Regions from separate parts of the Mesorhizobium sp. M0045 genome, predicted to be linked through region 2. Evidence: predicted binding sites of a transcription regulator. Region 2 holds the regulator's gene; the other holds the start of a gene.
What was found. Region 2 encodes HrcA, which represses chaperone genes, less so after heat shock. Its sites were predicted from a motif close to GTTAGCACTCNCNNNNNGNGAGTGCTAAC; they were not measured.
Positions count from the first base shown of each region.

Region 1: NKJ72_RS22950 (co-chaperone GroES) is a predicted target of HrcA. The motif match lies at 2,459-2,487, and genes of this name have one in related genera.

Region 1 is NZ_JAMYUY010000016.1:107,791-113,866, forward strand. Features, by position in the region: gene NKJ72_RS22940 (hypothetical protein) at 109-270, opposite strand; gene groL (chaperonin GroEL) at 352-1,971, opposite strand; gene NKJ72_RS22950 (co-chaperone GroES) at 2,070-2,408, opposite strand; gene NKJ72_RS22955 (hypothetical protein) at 2,651-2,920, shown strand; gene NKJ72_RS22960 (DUF1488 family protein) at 2,917-3,183, shown strand; gene NKJ72_RS22965 (DUF3168 domain-containing protein) at 3,439-3,849, shown strand; gene NKJ72_RS22970 (hypothetical protein) at 4,223-4,522, shown strand; gene NKJ72_RS22975 (response regulator transcription factor) at 4,587-5,252, shown strand; gene NKJ72_RS22980 (ATP-binding protein) at 5,335-6,076, shown strand, end outside.
Region 2 is NZ_JAMYUY010000005.1:52,029-58,104, reverse strand. Features, by position in the region: gene hemW (radical SAM family heme chaperone HemW) at 1-1,123, opposite strand, end outside; gene rdgB (RdgB/HAM1 family non-canonical purine NTP pyrophosphatase) at 1,120-1,782, opposite strand; gene NKJ72_RS09700 (VOC family protein) at 1,782-2,192, opposite strand; gene rph (ribonuclease PH) at 2,225-2,941, opposite strand; gene hrcA (heat-inducible transcriptional repressor HrcA) at 3,087-4,199, shown strand; gene NKJ72_RS09685 (hypothetical protein) at 4,233-4,430, shown strand; gene NKJ72_RS09680 (PQQ-dependent sugar dehydrogenase) at 4,531-5,886, shown strand; gene NKJ72_RS09675 (LysE family translocator) at 5,974-6,076, shown strand, end outside.

The DNA of each region.
Region 1 (6,076 bases), on a different contig from region 2:
CCGGCAATTTCACGGCGGCGCGCCTTTCAAGACTATTCGTCCATTTTGGTGCTGCCTACAAGGGCAATGAAGGTTCCGCGCTTGCGTGGGTGCTGAGGATTGGCAGCGTCACATGGGACGCTTGTCCGCGATCTTTTTCGGGTCGCGGCCTATCATACCGGCGTTGGCTTTCCTGTGCTTGTCGGCAAGCCTGCGAATGCGATCGAAGCGGCTTTCCTCGGCCACTTCGATTTTCGCCGCTGCATTTGGCTTCGGGACGAATGCGATCATTGATCGATCTCCTTGCCGATGGTGCGCGCCTGGAAGATACCCCGGAGACTGTCTTTCAGGCTTGTTTCCGGCAGTGACTGGTCAAAAGCCCATGCCGCCGGGCGAAGCAGCGGCTTCCTTCGCCGGAACGTCGGTGATCATGGCTTCCGCCGTGATCAGAAGCGCCGCAATGGAGCCCGCGTCCTGCAGCGCCGTCCGTACCACCTTCGCAGGGTCGACGATGCCGGCCTTGATCATGTCGACATAGACCTCGTTCTGGGCATCGAAGCCCTGATTGTGATCCTTGCCGTCGGCGAGCTTGCCGACGACGATCGAACCTTCGACGCCGGAATTTTCGGCGATCTGCCGGATCGGCGCTTCGAGCGCTCTCGACACGATCGAAATACCCGCCGTCACATCGGCATTGGCTCCGGTCATCCCGTTCAGCACAGCCTTGGCGCGCAGCAACGCGACACCGCCGCCCGGAACGATGCCTTCTTCAACGGCCGCGCGCGTGGCGTTCAGCGCATCGTCGATGCGGTCCTTCTTTTCCTTGACCTCGGATTCGGTGGCGCCGCCGACACGGATGACGGCAACGCCGCCCGCCAGCTTGGCGAGACGTTCCTGTAGCTTCTCCTTGTCATAGTCGGACGTGGTTTCCTCGATCTGCCCCTTGATCTGCTGGACGCGCGCCTGGATGGTGGTCTTCTCGCCGGCGCCGTCGATGATCGTGGTGGTGTCCTTGTCGATCAGCACGCGCTTGGCGCGGCCGAGCATCTCTATGGTGATGTTCTCCAGCTTGATGCCGAGATCCTCGGAAATCATCTGTCCGGCGGTGAGCACGGCGATGTCTTCCAGCATCGCCTTGCGGCGGTCACCGAAGCCAGGCGCCTTGACGGCCGCGACCTTGAGGCCGCCGCGCAGCTTGTTGACGACCAGCGTTGCCAGCGCTTCGCCCTCGACGTCCTCGGAGATGATCAACAGCGGCCTGCCGCTTTGCACCACGGCTTCGAGGATGGGCAGCAGTGCCTGCAGATTTCCGAGCTTCTTTTCGTGGATGAGGACGTAAGGGTCTTCCAGCTCGGCGCGCATCTTCTCGGCATTGGTGACGAAATAGGGCGAGAGATAGCCGCGGTCGAACTGCATGCCTTCGACGACGTCTAGTTCGGTTTCGGCGGTCTTGGCCTCCTCGACGGTGATGACGCCGTCATTGCCGACCTTGTCCATGGCCTTGGCGATCATGGCGCCGACGCTGGTGTCGCCATTGGCGGCAATGGTGCCGACCTGCGCGATCTCGCCTGAGGACTTGACCTTCTTGGCGCGCGCCTGGATTTCCTGGACGACGGCGCTGACGGCAAAGTCGATGCCGCGCTTGAGGTCCATCGGGTTCATGCCGGCGGCAACGAATTTGGCGCCCTCGCGCAGGATGGAAGCGGCAAGCACCGTGGCGGTGGTGGTGCCGTCGCCGGCGAGGTCGTTGGTTTTCGAGGCCACTTCGCGCACCATCTGTGCGCCCATGTTTTCGAACTTGTCGGAAAGCTCGATTTCCTTTGCCACGGCCACCCCGTCCTTGGTGATGCGCGGCGCGCCGTAGGCCTTGTCGATGATGACGTTGCGGCCTTTGGGGCCGAGCGTCACCTTGACGGCGTTGTTGAGGATTTCGACGCCGCGCAGCATGCGGTCACGCGCGTCGGTGGAGAATTTGATTTCCTTGGCAGACATGATCTTTTCCAGTTCGGTTGTCGTGGCACGGCGCTTGCAGCGCCTGAATCAAAGCTCGGAGCGTCCTTGCGCGCCCGGGAGCGCGCGCGGCCTTCCAATCAGGCGGCCTTCTTGGCAGCCACGGTCTTATCGACGGTGCCCATCTCGCTTTTGTCGATGATGCCCATGATGTCGGCCTCCTTCATGATCAGAAGGTCCTCGCCGTCTATCTTGACCTCGGTGCCGGACCATTTGCCGAACAGGATGAGGTCGCCGGCCTTGACGTCGAGCGGGATCAACGCGCCGCTTTCGTCCCGCGCACCCGGCCCGACGGCGATCACTTCGCCTTCCTGCGGTTTTTCCTTGGCATTGTCGGGGATGATGATGCCGCCCTTGGATTTGGTGTCGCTTTCGGCGCGCCGAATGACGACGCGATCGTGGAGTGGCCGGAATTTCATGGGGACTCTTTCTGGGGCCGGCTTAGGCGGCCGCCCCTCTCTATAGGCGCCTTGGCACTCGATTGATAGGAGTGCCAAAAAATATTCATAGGGCACATCAAATATTGAATTTATTATCTTGCCTGGCCATCCCCCTGTGTTCGGGACTTGCCGAATATTATTGAAATTGAATTTCTGTCTTTGAACACCTATTTACGATGAAGTTCACAGCCATGACTTTCGCTGCAAGGGAGATTTTACCGATGGCCGAAGGCAATCAGAACATCATGGAAAAAGCTCAGGCTCGCTTCATGGAAAACCAGAAGAAGACGGCGGAACGGAACAAAGCAACTGCCGAATATCTCTCGGAGGCGAAGGCTAGGAGCATCAAAACGGCAAGGCTGAGGGAATTGCGACTGGCCAAGGAAGAGGCGGACCGCGCGGCGGAAGCTCTGAATCCGGTCGCCGCAAAGAAGAAGCGGGCACGGGCAGTCAAGAAGGCCGTATCCGCATCGATGGAGGCGAAATCATGAGCCTGACATTTCCCAATCCCAGCCGCAGCTACGACGAGGCAAGCAAACGCATCCGCTTCGTCGGCCATGACGGCATGTTCCAGATTTCCTTCTCTGTCGCTACCGATGCCATCTCCAAGATGCAGCCGGGAACGGCGGCCTCAGAAGCTACCTACCTGGCAGCCTTCGACACGGCTTCCAACTCGATCCACGATGTCGCCAGGAATGCCTATGCCCGCACCCGCAGGAGCATATATGTGCTGACTGCGGCGGATTTTCGCTAGTCGCGATCCGTCCACAAGACGCTTTCTCAGGGCGTCCGACTTCGCTCGCCGTTTGACGTCGCGACCGTTCAGCCGGTCACGGGTCCGTGACGCGGACGGCTGCGGCGTCGCGCATTCCAGGAGCAGGGCTTATTCCCGAGGTCATGAAGGTTCATAATCCGTATGAGACGCGCTGATTCGCGCTTTTGCCGGGATGCCGTCATGCAACGCAGCTACGCAGCCGGGAGGTCGACGCGACGGGCGAGGGCAAAGACAATGACCGCCCCGGCCGTCGAATTGCAGAAGGCCATATTCGAGGCAGTGAACGACGATCCCGATTTATCGGCGGCACTGGGCGACGCACGATTGTTCGACCGTGCGCCGGAAAATGTTGCATTTCCCCACATGACCGTCGGCCGCACCAGCGTCTACGACTGGGCAACAGGGACGGAGAACAACGCCGAGCAGTTGCTGACGCTGCATGTCTGGTCGAACTCCGAGGCCAGCAAGGAAACCACCGACATCATGGACCTGGTCAGCGCCCGCCTGCGAGATGCGGCGCTCTCGCTTGGCGACCATCGTCGCGCCCACCTCAAGCTCGAATTCGCCGAAGCCCGCTACGACGAGGACCTTTCGGCCCATCATGGGCTGCTGCGCTTCCGCGCCGTAATCGAGGAAGGCGGCTGACCACCGGGCACTTTTCGCGAATCGGGCAACTTTGTTCTTGCTTTGTGCCGGCAGCTATGCTACTAATTTAGGCATGGTGCTAATTGGCTCCAACGACCCGCAGCTTGGCGGGTTTTTTTGTTTCAGGTTCGGTTCGCCTGAGCTGCTATCGGTTGCCTTGGGCCGGATGCTTCGTCCTCCCAAATGGTCCTGCCCGCCAGATGATGCCGGTTGTCGGCGAAGGATTGCAGGGCTAGGTTAAACTTTGGCGATTTCGCGAGACGGGCGGCGAAATGGCAATCCGATAATCTCGCGCTTCAGGGGTGTGGCGGGCATGCATTCGAGCGTTCACCGTTCATATCACGTTCAGCACCGGCGCGTTAGAACGCTGGCCATGAAAACCCTTCGCTCCCACTTCCGGACCGCGGCACTGGCGCTCTCAGCCGCCGGCCTGCTTGCGTCGCAAGCGATGGCGATCCCCGCTGTCACCCCCGAGCAGCCCCAGCCGGTCGTCCTCGCCGCGTCCGACTGCTACGCGATCGGCCAGCAGGTGGCCGAGCAGAATGGCGGCACCTTGGCCAAGGCCTCGCAGTCGACACGCGGCGGCCAGCCGGTCTGCGTCATCGTCGTGCTCGTTCCGGGCAAGGACGGGCAGCGTCCCCGCCGCTCGGAGATCGTCGTTCCGCTGAACTGAACCGTGCCGTTTCCCAGTCTGCCGGAATCGGCCTATATCTGAACAGCTTCAACAGGCCTTCCGCATGCGCGTACTCGTCGTCGAAGATGACAAGGATCTCAACCGGCAGATCGGCGACGCGCTGGTCGATGCCGGCTATGTCGTCGACCGCGCTTTCGATGGCGAGGAAGGGCACTTTCTCGGCGACACCGAGCCCTATGATGCCGTGGTGCTCGATATCGGCCTGCCGCAGATGGACGGCATCAGCGTGGTCGAGCGCTGGCGGCGCGGCGGCCGCAAGATGCCGGTGCTGATCCTGACGGCACGCGACCGCTGGAGCGACAAGGTTGCCGGCATCGACGCCGGCGCCGACGACTACGTCACCAAACCTTTTCACATCGAGGAAATCCTGGCCAGGGTGCGCGCATTGATCCGGCGCGCTGCCGGGCATGCCTCGTCCGAGCTGACCTGCGGGCCGCTGCGCCTCGACACCAAGGCCTCCAAGGCCGACGTCGACGGCGTGCCGCTGAAGCTGACCTCGCACGAATTCCGGTTGCTTGCCTACCTCATGCATCATATGGGCGAGGTGGTGTCCCGGACCGAGCTGGTCGAGCATCTCTATGATCAGGATTTCGACCGCGATTCCAACACGATCGAGGTCTTTGTCGGACGGCTTCGCAAGAAGATGGGCATCGACATGATCGAAACTGTTCGCGGCATGGGCTACCGCATGCGTAAGCCGGAGGCGTAACGCGGAACCGCTTCCTACAAGACCCGCCGTCTCGAACACGCCGTCGCTGCGGTCATGGCCGCGTTCGCTGGCGTTTCGCGTCATCGCTTTTTCCACGGTCTGGGCGATCCTCACTCTGGTCGTCATCTTCACCTTGATCACCACGCTTTATCGCCAGGCCAGCGAGCGCGGTTTCGACAGCCTGCTTTCGGCGCATCTGTTCAACCTGATCGGCTCGGTCGGCGTTTCCGAAAGCGGCCAATTGACCGGCGCCCCCGACCTTGGTGATTTGAGGTTCTCGGAGCCGAATTCCGGCTGGTACTGGTCGGTCGAGCCCGCCTCGGAAGGCGTGCACGGCGATCTCCATTCGTCGTCGATGACCAAGGCGATCCCGTCGCCAAGCGTTGCCGAGGTGCCCTTCAATGCCAGCTTCCAGCGCAGCTATTCAGCGGATGGCATCGAAGGCGAGCAGTTGGAGGTGTTCGAGAGCGAGTTCGTCCTCGATGCGAAAAACCGCGCCGCGCGCTTCCGTGTCATGGGCAACCAGACCGAGCTGGAGCAGGAAATCGCTACCTTCCAGCGGCGCCTGTTGACCTATCTGTCGCTGTTCGGCGTCGGCATGATCGCCATCAACGCGATTGCGATCCTGCTCGGCTTGCAGCCGCTGCGCCGGGTCAGGAATGCGCTTGCGATGGTGCGCGAAGGAACCGCGCAACGCCTCGACGGCCGTTTCCCGGCCGAGATCGAGCCGCTCGCCAACGAGACCAATGCGCTGATCGAGAACAACAGGCGTATCGTCGAGCGGTCGCGCACGCAGGTCGGCAACCTGGCGCACTCGCTGAAGA
Region 2 (6,076 bases):
TGCCGGCCGGCGTGGCGCGCAGGCGGGCATTGCCGATCGGTGCCACCAGGCCTTCGTCCTGCAGCACCGACAGCCGTGCCGTCGACAGGCCGCGCCCTGAAAATGCCTCGTAGCGGGAAAGGTCGATGCCTTCCGCCAGCCTCAGCCCCATCAGCAGGAACTCGTCGGCCTCTTCCGACCGCGTCAGGATTTCGCCGCCGGTAACGCCATGGCCCTTGGCCTCGACCAGATTGGCCCAGGTCTCCGGCATTCTCTCGGCGATCGTCACCACGCGGCGGCCATTTTCGACGAACCGGCCATGCGCGCCGGGACCGACGCCGACATATTCGCCATAACGCCAGTAGGTGAGATTGTGCCGGCTTTCGGCGCCGGGCCTGGCGTGGTTGGAAATTTCGTAGGCCGGCAGTCCGCGCGCGGCGGTGATCTCCTGCGTTAACGCGTAGAGATCGGCGGCAAGCTCATTGTCTGGAATGATGAATTTCCTTGCCGCATGCAGTGCATGGAACGGCGTGCCTTCCTCGATGGTCAGCTGATAGAGCGACAGATGATCTGCGGCGTGGCCGATCGCCTGCTCGAGCTCCGCCTGCCACGCTTCCGGCGTCTGACCGGGTCGCGCGTAGATCAGGTCAAACGACAGCCGTGGGAATATCTCGCGCGCCAGGCTGATCGCATGCAGGGCCTCATCGACATTGTGCAAACGGCCGAGGAAGCGCAGATCCTTGTCGTTCAGCGCCTGCACGCCAAGCGACACCCGGTTGACGCCGGCCGCGCGATAGCCGCGAAAGCGCTCGGCCTCGACCGAGGAGGGATTGGCCTCCAGCGTCACCTCGATGCCATCAGCCACCGTCCAGTTCTTCGCCACTGCATCCAGCACCGCCGCCACGGTCTGCGGCTTCATCAGCGAGGGCGTGCCGCCGCCAAGAAAGATACTGGTCACCTCGCGCGGTCCGGTGCGGCCGCGCATCGTCGCTAGCTCGGTCTCGAAGGCGCGGGCAAAACGCTCCTGGTCGACCGGCTGGTGGCGGACATGGCTGTTGAAGTCGCAATAGGGGCATTTGGCCGCGCAGAATGGCCAGTGGACGTAGACGCCGAAACCGGGGCTGCGGTCGAGCAGCATGGTCATGCGCCGGCCAATCGGGCTTGCGCGAATTTCTGGAAAGCACGGGCACGGTGCGACAATGCGGTTGGCTGGCCGGGCTTCCAGCCATGCTTTTCCTCCGCGCTCATCTCGCCGAAGGTCTTTTCGAACCCATCGGGCAAGAACACCGGATCGTAGCCGAAGCCGAGCTCGCCGCGCGGCGGCCATACCAGCGTGCCCTCGACCTCACCGCGAAAATATTCCGCCTGGCCATCGGGGAAGGCAAGGCAGATGACCGCGACAAAGCGGCCCTTGCGCTGGGCAGGCGTGATCGCGCCAACTTCTTGCAAGGCCACTTCCGTGCGCTGCATGGCCATGCCGAAGTCGCGGGAGCCGTCCGGCGTCTCGGCCCAGTTGGCGGTGTAGACGCCGGGTGCGCCGTCGAGCGCATCGACACACAGGCCGGAATCGTCCGACAGTGCCGGCAATCCAGTTGCCTTGGCGGCGGCCAAGGCCTTTATGAAGGCGTTCTGCTCGAAAGTGGTGCCAGTCTCGTCCGGCTCCGGCAAGCCGTATTCCTTTGCGGACTTCGCTTCTATGCCGAATGGCGCCATCAGATCGGTGAATTCGCGCAATTTGCCGGCATTGTGGCTTGCGACGACGATCTTATGCCCGTCAAGCGAGTGAACAGTTGGCGAATGCATCAGATGCCCCAAATTCTTGGCTCGGCGAATTCGATCGAATTGCCCGAGGGGTCGCGAATATAGATCGAGCGACCGCCCTGAGGCCATTCGAACTCACTTTCGATGGCGATTTTCTTCGCCTCAAGATGCGCTTTCCAGCGTGGGATTTCATCCGCGCTTGCGGCGAAGCAAAGATGGCCCTCGCCGACCGTGCCATGCGGCGGCACGGGCAGCTTGGCGCCGGCCCGCGGCGGCACTTTGGTCGCCTCGGCATTGAAGATAAGCAGCACGCCGTCGCCGCAGCGGAAGAAGAGATGCCTGCCGTCGACCTTACCGAGCAGATCGAGCCCGAGGACGCCCGAATAGAACCGTTCCGCGGCAGCAAGGTCCGTCACGTAGAGTGCTGATTCCAGGATTGCGGAAGGAGTCACAGGATCGCCAATCTGTCCAATATTGACCGCAGCTAAGCCACGGCCATCTGCTGCAAGCTGACCAGGCGCTGAATGCCTTTCTTGGCGAGCCCCATCAGCGCCGCGAACTGCTCTTCCGAGAACGGCTCGCCCTCGGCTGTGCCCTGGATCTCGACGATGCCGCCCTTGCCGGTCATGACGAAATTGGCGTCGGTGCCGGCCGAGGAATCCTCGATATAGTCGAGATCGATGACCGGCTGGCCATCATGGATGCCGCAGGAGATCGCCGCGACGTGATCCTTAAGCACCTTGCCCAGGCTCGCCATCTGGCGAGCTTCCATCCAGCGCAGGCAGTCGTAGAGCGCCACCCAGCCGCCGGTGATCGAAGCGGTGCGCGTGCCGCCGTCGGCCTGGATCACGTCGCAGTCGACGGTGATCTGCTGCTCACCGAGCGCCTGCAGATCGACCACGGCGCGCAGGGAGCGGCCGATCAGCCGCTGGATCTCCAGCGTGCGGCCGCCTTGTTTGCCGGCCGAAGCCTCGCGGCGCATGCGCTCGCCGGTCGAACGCGGCAGCATGCCGTATTCCGCCGTCACCCAGCCCTTGCCGGAGTTGCGCATCCAGCCCGGCACCTTTTCCTCCAGGCTGGCCGTACACAGCACATGCGTGTCGCCGAACTTCACCAGGCACGAGCCTTCCGCATGCTTGGAGACGCCGCGCTCGAAGGAGATGGGGCGCATTTCGTCGAATTGGCGTTTGGAAGGGCGCATTCAGGCTTCTTTCTTTCTTCGGAATCTTGGCCGGGGAATCTTGGCCGGCTTGTAGCCGCACGGGGCGTGAGGCGCAAAGGAAAATGGACCGGTTGCGCCGACGCCGCGGAAGTCTATATCTTCGGACCGGAGGTTTTTGGCTCGAATGACCAAGGTAGTCGATCCCGGTTCGCAGTCGCCAGTGCTCTCGTCGCCGGCACTTCAACCGCCCGCGCTTCAATCGCTCGATATGCGTTCGCGCGACATCTTCCGGCGCATCGTCGATTCCTATTTGAGGGATGGCGAGCCGGTCGGTTCGCGCAGCCTGTCGCGCATCCTGCCGTCATCGCTGTCGCCGGCCACCATCCGCAACGTGATGAGCGACCTCGAGCACCTCGGCCTGATCTACGCGCCGCACATCTCGGCTGGCCGGCTGCCGACCCAGGCCGGCTTGCGCTTCTTCGTCGATGCATTCATGGAACTCGGCGACCTCTCCGACGAGGAGCGCCGCACCATCGAGGCGCAGGTGCGCGCCTCCGGCTCGGGCGCGACGCTGGAGCATATGCTGACCGAGGCCAGCCAGATGCTGTCCGGCATGTCGCGCGGCGCCGGCCTCGTGCTCGCCGCCAAAAATGAGGCGGCGCTGAAGCACATCGAATTCATCCAGCTCGAGCCGACCAAGGCGCTGGCCGTGCTGGTCTCGCAGAACGGCGACGTCGAAAATCGCGTCATCGATCTGCCCGCCGGCATCACCGTCTCGCAATTGCACGAAGCCTCCAACTTCCTCAACGCCCATATCCGCGGCCGCACCCTGGCCGAGGCCCGGGTCGAAATCGCCCGCATCAAGGAAGAGACCAGGGCAGCCCTCGACACGCTGTCGCAGGATCTGGTCGAGAAGGGCCTGGCGGTCTGGGCAGGCGCCGAAAGCGGGGTGCCTGGGCGGCTTATCGTGCGCGGCCGCGCCAATCTCCTGGAAAACGTCACCGCCCAGGCCGACATAGAATTGCTGCGGCATCTGTTCGAGGATCTGGAGACGCAGGATGGGCTGATCCAGCTCCTCGACCTCGCCGAGGAAGGCCCGGGGGTGCGCATATTCATCGGTTCGGAAAACAAGCTGTTTTCGCTGTCGGGCTCCTCGCTGGTGGTGGCACCCTATCGCGACAAGGACGCGCGCGTCGTCGGTGCGCTCGGCGTCATCGGGCCGACGCGGCTGAATTATGCGCGCATAGTACCGATGGTGGACTATACCGCCCAGCTGATTTCGCGCATGCTGCGCTAGGAGCCGCCGCGGCCTGCCGCAAGGAGAAAAAGAATGGCGCTGGAATCGTTCAAGGCCCAGATCAGCCTGCTGCTCGAGGAAATGGTCAATCAGCCTGAGGATCAGCACGAGGTGCAAGAGCAGTTGCGTGAGAAGCTGCAAGAGATGCGGGCCATGGGCCTGCCGCTGCCGGCCGATCTGGTCGCGCTGGAAAAGCGCCTCGACGACGACTTCTACGCCTCTGGCAACTGAACGGGGTTCGGCTTCAAATCCTCGTGTGCTGGACCACCGCTTGGAACGACCAATGCCTGATCCCGTTTGCCCTCTTCGAGGCAAACCTCGGAGGACGTTAATGATCCGATCTGGCGGCTTTGCGGCCGTTGCCGCTGCCCTCCTTGTCGCGACACCGGCAGCCGCCCAGCAGGCGGATCAAAAGGTGCTCAAAGGCGAAGCCGCTTTTGGCGATTGGCACGCCGACAGGCCTGGCGTCCGCCGCCTGATCGGGCCGCAAGACATGCCGGCAGCCGACCCCGCTCAATCCGCTTCGAACGGCGGCGGCGTGGCGGAACGGCCCGAAAGCGCCGAGCCAGAATTGCCGCCGGGCTTTTCGGCCGAAATGATCGCCTCCGGACTCTATAATCCGCGCGTCGTTCGCGTCGCTCCGAACGGCGACCTGTTCATCGCAAACGGCCATGCCGACCAAATACGCGTCTACCGTCTGGCCGAGGGCCGCGCCAAACCCATCGAGAAAGCGATTTTCGCCCAAGGCCTCAACTATCCATACGGCATCGCCTTCTATCCGCCAGGCGGCAAGCCGCAATGGGTCTATGTCGCAAACAGCGACAGCATCGTCCGCTTCCCCTATCGCGACGGTGACCTGAAGGCGTCCGGTAAACCAGAAGCCATTGTCGCCAAAATCCCGTCGGGCGGTCACTCGACCCGTGACATCGCCTTCTCGCTTGACGGCAAGACGCTTTTTTTATCGGTTGGCTCGGACTCGAATGTCGCCGAGGACATGGACAAGCAGCCGGATGGCGGCCTCGACGCCTGGGCGAAATCAAAGCCGCTCGGGGCGGCCTGGGGCCCCGAGGAAGGCCGTGCCGATGTGCTCGCCTTTGACCCGGACGGGAAAAATCCCCGAACTGTCGCCACCGGCCTGCGCAACTGTACGGGCATGACGGTGCAGCCCGCCAGCGGCGCGTTGTGGTGCGTCGTCAACGAGCGTGACGAGCTCGGCGACAATGTGCCGTTCGAGTTTGCAACTGAAGTCAAGGACGGTGCGTTCTATGGTTGGCCTTGGTACTACATCGGCAATCACGAGGATCCGCGCCATCAGGGCGAGCGGCCAGACCTCGCCGGCAAGGCCACTGTCCCCGACGTGTTGATGCAGGCGCATTCGGCGCCGATGAACATAGCCTTCTACGACGGCGAGAACTTTCCGGCGGATTACCGGGGTGATGCTTTCGTCACCATGCATGGTTCGTGGAACCGTGGCGCCAGGACCGGCTACAAGGTGGTGAGGCTCAAATTCAGGGATGGCAAGCCGACCGGCGAGTATGAGGACTTCATGACCGGCTTCGTCATCTCGAACGACGCCGTCTGGGGCCGCCCGGTCGGTGTCGCCATGGCCAAGGACGGCTCCCTGATCGTCACCGAGGACGGTAACGGCACCATCTGGCGCGTTACCTACGAAGACGGCCGCTCCTGAACGGCGGCGTCGCCTGCTGCGCTGGCGCAATCGAATTCGGCCCGAGGGAATTCACCCAACTTCAACATTGTGCGACAAGCGCGAACCATGACGCTCACCGGGTTCCTCGCCTATAGCGCCGCCCTCGGCATCGCCGCAGCCATCCCCGGCCCAGGCGTCACCGCGCTTGTTGCGCGTGCGCTGGGTTCCG